2 regions of the Halalkalibacillus sediminis genome follow, and region 2 is predicted to be linked to the other one. Evidence: predicted binding sites of a transcription regulator. Region 2 holds the regulator's gene; the other holds the start of a gene.

Region 1 (4,416 bases), on a different contig from region 2:
TTGGTCTTCATAGAAGTATTGAACAAGCTTTGGATTCAAATCTTTTCTTACGATCTTGAAATCTGGCAGGTCCTGCAACATGTACATGCGTTTTTTTAACATTTAAGTATATACCTCATTAGTAAGTATTTTAGTTAGTCTTAAAAATTGTACCCAATGTGCTGATAATTAAAACTATTCAACATAGCCTATTTTAGTACATTTAAGATAGTTCTTTTTTCTTACCTTTGAAGTATATCAGTCATTGAATGATTTTGCATGAATAATCACCACTATTATTAATTCGATTTACTCAGATAATCAACCTTTTATATGATTCAGCTACAAATACTATCATATTAAGCGGCATTTTTTCATTATTCTAATGCAACCCCTCTGTATATTGATGTTCTTCATGTGGTTGCGATCACTTAGCAAACATAGTTGTAATGCTTTCTATCTTTAAGTCACTAAATGTTCAAACTGTTAACGTTTGACCCTCTCTTAAAATTGTATAATATGTAACTAGTCATTTTATTGTTCATTACTCTGTTTACAATAAAACAAACATTTCATTTTGGTAGCTTATATTATTAAACAAAAGTTTTAACTGAATAAAGGTGATTCACATAATACTTAAAGAGCTTTTATCTAATTTCGCAATTTTGATTTCAGCAATATTTTTATATACTCAATCAACCTCTTCTACACCCTTGACCCTTACTTCACCATTGAGAAGTAAATTTATAGTGGGTATGCTTGGAGGTATTTTAAGCAACATTCTCATGCTATATAGTATTGAAATTAACCAGACGTTCATCGACTTACGCCATATCCCCGTTATTATGGTAACTTATTATGGTGGCGCCATCCCAGCAATTATCACGATGACTTGCATTATTTTGGGGCGTTTTTTAATAGGGTTTACTATGTCTGCTTTTTTTGCTTTTGCTTTAATCATACTTATTACTGCTGCAACACTGTTAATCATAAGACTTTCTTTATCTAAGAAGAAAAAGATCTTTCTATCAATAACAGCTTCCAATATTATATTTGCAGCTTTTATTTCTTACCTATTACCCAATTTTGATCGATTGTTCGTTTTGATTGTCTCTTACTGGATCATTTCATACTTTGCTGGTTTTGTTTCATTCTACACGGTCGAGTTTGTCCGGAGAAGCCACAGGCTTTTGTATAAATACAAATCTGAGGCAGCTACTGATGGATTAACAGGACTTCATAACGTCCGGAGGTTTGATGAAACGTTTAACGTTATTAGTACTCAAGCAGAGGAAAAAGGTGAGAGCCTCTCCCTATTATATATTGATATCGATCATTTCAAGAAAGTGAACGATACTTATGGACATAAAGAGGGCGACCAAGTACTTATCAATTTGAGTAAAATCTTAAAAAATACTGTTCGACCATATGATATCGTTAGTCGAAATGGTGGAGAAGAATTCACAATCATTCTCTTAGATTGTCCCTTAAAAAGAGCCTCAGATTTAAGCGAAAAAATTCGATCAGCAGTCAAAAATTATTCATTTGAATTGACTACAGGTCAAGCCATTTCAATCACAGTTTCTATAGGGGTAGCCAGCTACAACGAAACAACCGAAAGACCCTCAATGCTTATAGAAGAGGCAGATCAAGCGTTATATAGAGCAAAACAAACGGGTAGAAACAAAGTTTCCTTCTCATCTAAAGAAAGTGAAGAGTACATTAAAGTATAACTTCTCTAAACGGACATGCCCCCTTCGCAAACAATGTTATTTATAAGAAAGGCTCTGTTAAAGCTCATTGTTGTATTTATCATTGATATAGAAAAAACGCGAGACTCCTGCGGGTCGACTTGGTTCGGTCACGTCCTGTGACCAACGTCGACACTAACACATCTTGTCAGTCGGAAAAGCAACAGGCCACCTTCAAATCGTGGGGGTAAAAATTGATGCTTTTAGATTTTATTAATCAATGTAGGGATTACTACCACAGAAACTAAAACAGTTAGTCCCAAAAAAGCTGAATATACCCCCAGCGATGTATAGTAGGCGTTCACAAATAATAGAATTGCAACAATAATATTAGGAGTTACTGCCAACCAAACCAGTGTGTTTTTGAACAAGTGTGGGGCTCTTTTTTTTATTACACCAACCATACCCCAAAACACCAAATAAATGACAGCCAAAAAAATTATGGCTAACATAATTTCCTCTAATGTTGAATTAAAATCCCATAAATAGTCATATCCCCCCGTCACAAACCAATAGGAAAATATAATGATTATTGTGTTAATGATTAATAATATGTACCCCATCGTATAACCTCCTCCGTAGACTCGAAAAATAAGAAATCTCCCCAACCCTTGATATTAAAGGGATTAGGGAGATTCTAAAGGTTTTAAAAGTGACCTTCAAACACCTATGTATGCCCTCGGAAGGAGTCGAACCTTCATTACAAGAACCGGAATCTTGCGTGTTATCCATTACACCACGAGGGCGTGTTTAAATCGCAATAGTAATTATACGTTTTCTACAAATATAATTCAAGCTCGTCTTTTCTGATTTTCACTGACATATGATAATGTTGTAGTAATTGCTACGTTTATTTGCTTTTGATGTTGGGAAAATTGTTAAAGGTGCATATAGTAAAAGGTGAACATTTTGTTTGACCTTTATTGACCAATCAAGTAAGATAAAGATGTTAAATCAAAGATAAGGAATAAGGGAGGCATATTTTTTATGAACTTAATACCTACAGTCATTGAACAGACAAACCGCGGAGAACGTGCTTACGATATTTATTCTCGCTTACTTAAAGACCGTATCATCATGCTTGGAGGCCCTGTAGACGACAATGTGGCAAATTCCATCGTTGCTCAGATGTTATTCTTAGCTGCAGATGATCCGGATAAAGACATTTCACTATACATCAATTCACCAGGTGGATCGATTACAGCTGGAATGGCTATTTACGACACTATGCAGTTCATTAAACCTAATGTATCAACTATTTGTGTTGGTATGGCTGCATCTATGGGATCTTTCCTACTTGCAGCGGGTGAACCAGGAAAACGTTACGCACTACCAAACAGTGAAGTAATGATTCACCAACCATTAGGTGGTACGCAAGGTCAAGCTAGTGACATTCAAATCCATGCGAAACGCATTGTTGAAATGCGCGAGAAATTGAATAAAATTCTTTCCGAACGCACAGGTCAACCAATGGAAATCATTGAGCGCGATACAGATCGTGACAACTTCATGACTGCTGAACAAGCGAAAGAATATGGCTTAGTTGACGATGTAATGCAAAAATAATTGAAAGCACATAAATAGACTACCGAATTGATCGGTAGTCTATTTTTTTACTTTATAGTGAAGTTGCATGAAGTCACCGAACCGTTCCGTGTAATGTAACTCCAAGTCATATGAAAAGTCCGTTGATTTGAACAGCGGGATTCCTTTTCCTAAGACCACCGGGATTATCGTAATGATCATCTCGTCAATCAACTGATTCTGCATGAACTCATCAGTCAAATCCGCGCCTCCCACCAACCACAAATTCTTTCCTTCTTGTTGCTTCAAGTTTTGAACAAAGGTAGGCATATCTTGATCCACAAAGTTCACATGCTCTTCCGTACTTCGATCGGATCGTGTAAATACATAAGCTTCTTTATCTTGGTGAGGAAATTCATCGACTAAAGTCATAAGATGATCGTACGTTTTTCTTCCCATGAAAAGGGTATCCACAGTATCGTAAAACCTTCCAAATCCATTATCACCATTACCAACACTTTCTGCTTTTTGTAACCACTCGATTCCACCATCAGGGTCAGCAATAAACCCATCCAAACTTGTAGCAATGAACAAAATGACTTTTCTGTTAGAGTCCAAGTCAAATCCCTCCCACTTATTTTGGATTAAAAAATGCGCACGGCCCTGATTAGTCCGTGCACATTAACTCACAATTATTCACTTTCAACTAAAGTAATTAAAGATTCTAGCGCCTGATCTTCATCAGGTCCTTCTGTGCTGATCGCAACTACTTCATTGGAGCCGATTGCTAAACTCATAACACCCATGATGCTTTTTGCGTTTACACGTTTCCCGTCTTTTTCTAAGAAAATATCAGAGGAATATCGATTTGCTTCTTGTACGAACTTTGCAGCAGGTCTGGCTTGCAGTCCTGTTTCTAGTTTAACCGTAATTTCCTTTTCAACCAAAACTTCTACCCCTCTCCATTCAAGTGGTTTTCTTCACAAGATTGTAAGCGTTTTTATTTGCTTCATTATACATGATTTTAACCATTTGAACAACGCCTGATGACTAGTTTTCCAAGAGTTCACCTTTTCTTAATTTCTCGGCGTACTCATCAATTTTCTTCAAACGATGGTTAATCCCTGACTTACTGATTTTCCCGTTGGTAGATAACTCACCA
Region 2 (4,416 bases):
CATAACGGTCTCTCAACCCTTGTAAAATTTGCACTGACTCTTCAGGTGTCGGCTCATCAACTTGGATCGGTTGGAAACGACGCTCCAGAGCAGCATCTTTTTCAATATATTTTCTATATTCATCAAGCGTTGTTGCACCTATACACTGAAGATCTCCACGTGCAAGTGCAGGTTTAAGAATGTTCGATGCATCGATTGCACCTTCAGCGCCACCTGCACCAATTAACGTGTGTAACTCATCGATGAAAAGAATGATATTTCTTGCTTGGCGAATCTCTTCCATCACTTTTTTCAGACGATCTTCGAATTCACCACGGTATTTAGTACCCGCAACAACTGTACCCATATCAAGAGTCATTACACGCTTATCGCGTAAGATCTCAGGAACTTCATTGTTTACGATTTGTTGAGCAAGCCCTTCAGCAATCGCTGTTTTACCTACACCAGGTTCCCCAACTAGTACCGGGTTATTTTTACGACGACGACTTAATACTTGGATTACTCGTTCAATTTCCTTACTTCTGCCAATAACCGGGTCAATATTTCCTTCTTGCGCTACGACTGTTAAGTCTCTAGCTAAAGAGTCTAACGTTGGTGTACTCGCATTATTCGATTGTTTCTGATTGCGTTGGTTTGAAGTGGATTCGTTGCTTCCTAGTAACTGAAGCACTTGTTGGCGAGCTTTATTCAAGCTAACGCCTAAGTTATTGAATACTCTTGCAGCTACGCCTTCACCTTCACGGATAAGTCCGAGAAGTATGTGTTCAGTACCTACAAATGAGTGATTCAACTTGCGAGCTTCATCCATAGACAACTCAATCACTTTTTTTGCACGAGGTGTGTAATGGATGGTTTGGCTTGTGTTCGTACCTTTTCCAATAAGTTGCTCAACCTCTTGCTGTATCTGATCAGAAGAGACATTTAATGATTGCAACGCCTTCGCAGCAATCCCTTCACCTTCCTTAATCAAACCTAATAAAATATGTTCAGTACCTATATTGTTGTGGCTAAGTCGAATTGCTTCTTCTTGCGACAATGCTAATACTTTTTGAGCTCTCTCAGTAAATCTTCCAAACATCATTTATGATTACCTCCCTTTATTATCCTTCTAATTTTAGTCGTTCGCGTATTAAATTTGATCGGAAAACATCTCGCTCGCGTGGCGTCAATGTTTTCTTTGCATAGTGTTGCAGAAATCCTGGCTGGGTCAATACCATCAGCTCATTCAAAATATTCTTCGGTATTTCTTTAATCAAACCTAAATCTATTCCTAATCGTAAATCCGATAAACATTTAGCGGCTTCTTTTGATTCAATCACTCGACTATTTGCAAGAATACCATAAGATCTGAAAACACGGTCTTCTAACTGTATACCCGATTGGTTCTGAATCCATTCACGCGCTTTTCGCTCGCTAGCAATGACTTGCTTCACAACACTGCGTAGATCCTCTACAATATCCTCTTCTGATTTACCTAAGGTTGTTTGATTCGATATTTGATATAACTGACCAAGGGCTTCGCTACCTTCACCATATATCCCTCTGACCACCAACCCTAATTTGTTGATTTCAGGGACAATCGAACTCATTTGGTTCGTCATTGATAAGGCTGGTAAATGCATCATGACTGAAGCTCTTAGACCTGTGCCGACATTCGTAGGACAACTTGTTAAATACCCTTTGGACTCATCAAATGCGTATTTCACTCTTTCTTCGACCCAGTCATCAAGATCCAGTGCAGTCTTCAGAGCAGTAGACAATTCAAAGCCTGGATAATATAGCTGTATTCTTAGATGGTCTTCCTCATTCACCATGATGGAAGCTTGCTCGTTTTGAGAAATCAGCGCCGCACCAGTTTCATTGTTCTCTGCAAGGTTAGGGCTGATTAAATGTTTTTCAACCAAAACCCTTTTTTCAACCGGCTCAAGCTCTGACATACGCACCAACTTCATTTGTTTAAAGTCCTGAAATGATTGGTTTGTAAGCTCCTGATCCATGTATTCTAATACTTTATTCAAAGAATCTTTATCACTACTAGTCGGAAAAGGGACCTGCTCTAAATTTCGCGCCAATCTAATGCGGCTACTTAACACAATGTCATTGTCTTCACCTTCATTACTCATCCAAGGACTAATAGCATCATTAATGAAATCCTTAAGCGACATTATGAATCACCGCCTTTTTGTTGAGGATTGTTTATTTCTTCATGAAGACTTCTGATTTCATCACGTATTTTTGCAGCCTCTTCGAATTCTTCTTGTTGAATCAGCTGTTGAAGTTTCTCTTTCAATTGGTTTAATTCTCGTTCCTTGTGTAACTTTCCTCCTAAACGTTTTGGTACTTTACCAACATGTTTAGTATTGCCACTGTGGACACGTTTAAAGATAGGGTCCAAATAAGCTTCAAATGCCTTGTAACAATTACTGCATCCGAATTTTCCCTTACTTCTGAACTCCTCATACGACATACCGCAGCGGTCGCACACTAAGCTTCTAGAAGGATGTACTTTTTGTTTTTGATTTAGATTTTGATCAAACGGAAACATTCCAGTCAGAAATTGATGAATCGACATACCACCATTTGGTAAACCCATGTTTCCATCCTGACTAGCGCAATCTTGACATAAATGGATTTCGGATTTCTCACCATTAATCACTTGTGTGTAATGAACAGCTGCATCATTTTCCTGACAGCGTTGACATTTCATGCTTGACCCTCCCAATCAATCTAGAATCTTTATGGTCATTAATAATTCTTTGAAAATTTTAGCTCTAAGTTCATCCCGAGCAGGTAGTGGTATTGATAAAATTTGACGATGCATTATTTTGGACATCAACCTTGCTTCACGCGCTGTCAGCAACTCTTCTTCATACAACCTTTCAATTAAGTCAAGGCTGGCTTGCTGACTTAATTGTTGATTACTTAATAACATCATTTCGTCAATAATTTCTGCCTTCGATTTTGGAGTTAGGCGGATAATCCTTATATAGCCACCACCACCCCTTTTACTTTCAACAATATACCCTTTTTCCACTGTAAAACGCGTTTTTATAACATAATTGATTTGAGATGGTACACATTCAAATTGGTCTGCAATTTCACTTCTCTTTATTTCTATTACATCTCCATTGCTTGATTGAATGATTTTTTTAAGATAATCCTCTATGATGTCAGAAATATTTCGCAAGGTGCACCCCCTCCTCACTAGAATGAATCAATTTATTTTGATCTTAATTTGACTTTGACTATCTTTGACTATAATTTTATTATACTCATTTTCTATTGTGATGCAAAGGGATTTGCTTCAAACATAAAACTTTTTCAAAAGATGGTTCTCAAACAACCTTAACGACTGATATGGCTGGGTTCTACAAGTATTCATCAGTTGAAAATAAATGCATTTACACAATATATTCGAATGAGCGAAAATTAAAAAAGCCTCCATTTTCATGGAGACTTTTATCTTTCGTATACATAGGTTACATGTTCTAATTGACTAATACTATCCAAAATATCATTTTTACTGAATTCCTGATTTTTCTCTAATTCAAGGTATACATTTCTTTGGTCATTACCTTCGGATTCAATCTCTAATCGTTTGATAAGTAATTCAAATTCATCAAAAATATCAAGCACTTTCCCAATGTGAACATCTTTTCTGATCATCAGATGAATAAAATTATCTGACTTCTTTTTAGTGAAATGTTTTTCAAATGAATTTAGGAAAATTAAACTTAGTAACACTACAATTGTTGCTAAAATAGCTAGAGGGTACATTCCTGCTCCCACTACTAATCCTAAGCCTGCAACTGTCCATATTGAAGCCGCAGTTGTTAATCCTCTAATTGTTACCCCATGGACCATGATAGTACCTGCACCAAGAAAACCAATTCCACTAATAACATATGAAGGGATTCTGGCCGGATCAAATCTTATCGTGTCATATTGGGTTATATAAGCTTCAAATCCATAAATTGAAAGAAGCATCATAATGCACGCTCCGACTCCTACCAGTATATGAGTCCTAAAACCTGCAGAATGCTTTTTCAGTTCTCTTTCAAAGCCGATCAATCCACATAATAAGGTAGCCAATAATGTCCTAAGCAACATTACATCGAAATTTTCCCCTAAAAATTCTTTTAGAAGCTCCATAGCTATTCCCCATCCTTAATTTGTTAAGTACTGAATCAATTTTTTAGGTCTTATAATTCTTATTCAATAAATATTAATTTTATAAGATTATCTAGAATTATACAAATAAATATCTTATGATAACCGGTTAAAACAGTATTTCGTTACAAGAAAAGCCAAGAAGATATTGTCTTCTTGGCTTGTTTCGATTGCCCGGCAGCGTCCTACTCTCACAGGGGAAGAACCCCAACTACCATCGGCGCTAGAGAGCTTAACGGCTGTGTT

Evidence for each region. The regulator CtsR, encoded in region 2, represses protease genes until heat stress. The targets are predictions, from matches to a motif close to ATGGTCAATAAAGGTCAAACA.
Region 1: clpP (ATP-dependent Clp endopeptidase proteolytic subunit ClpP) is a predicted target of CtsR. The motif match lies at 2,641-2,661, and genes of this name have one in related genera.

What each region holds. Positions count from the first base shown of each region.
Region 1 covers NZ_PJNH01000002.1:553,998-558,413, reverse strand. The annotation lists gene CEY16_RS08900 (ATP-binding protein) at 1-102, opposite strand, end outside; gene CEY16_RS08895 (GGDEF domain-containing protein) at 600-1,712, shown strand; gene CEY16_RS08890 (hypothetical protein) at 1,934-2,293, opposite strand; tRNA gene CEY16_RS08885 (tRNA-Arg) at 2,405-2,476, opposite strand; gene clpP (ATP-dependent Clp endopeptidase proteolytic subunit ClpP) at 2,718-3,296, shown strand; gene CEY16_RS08875 (dihydrofolate reductase family protein) at 3,336-3,872, opposite strand; gene CEY16_RS08870 (HPr family phosphocarrier protein) at 3,947-4,201, opposite strand; gene whiA (DNA-binding protein WhiA) at 4,305-4,416, opposite strand, start outside.
Region 2 covers NZ_PJNH01000005.1:78,850-83,265, forward strand. The annotation lists gene CEY16_RS14790 (ATP-dependent Clp protease ATP-binding subunit) at 1-1,081, opposite strand, end outside; gene CEY16_RS14795 (protein-arginine kinase McsB) at 1,101-2,165, opposite strand; gene CEY16_RS14800 (protein-arginine kinase activator protein McsA) at 2,165-2,707, opposite strand; gene CEY16_RS14805 (CtsR family transcriptional regulator) at 2,723-3,187, opposite strand; gene CEY16_RS14810 (MgtC/SapB family protein) at 3,460-4,152, opposite strand; partial or broken rRNA gene rrf (5S ribosomal RNA) at 4,343-4,416, opposite strand, start outside.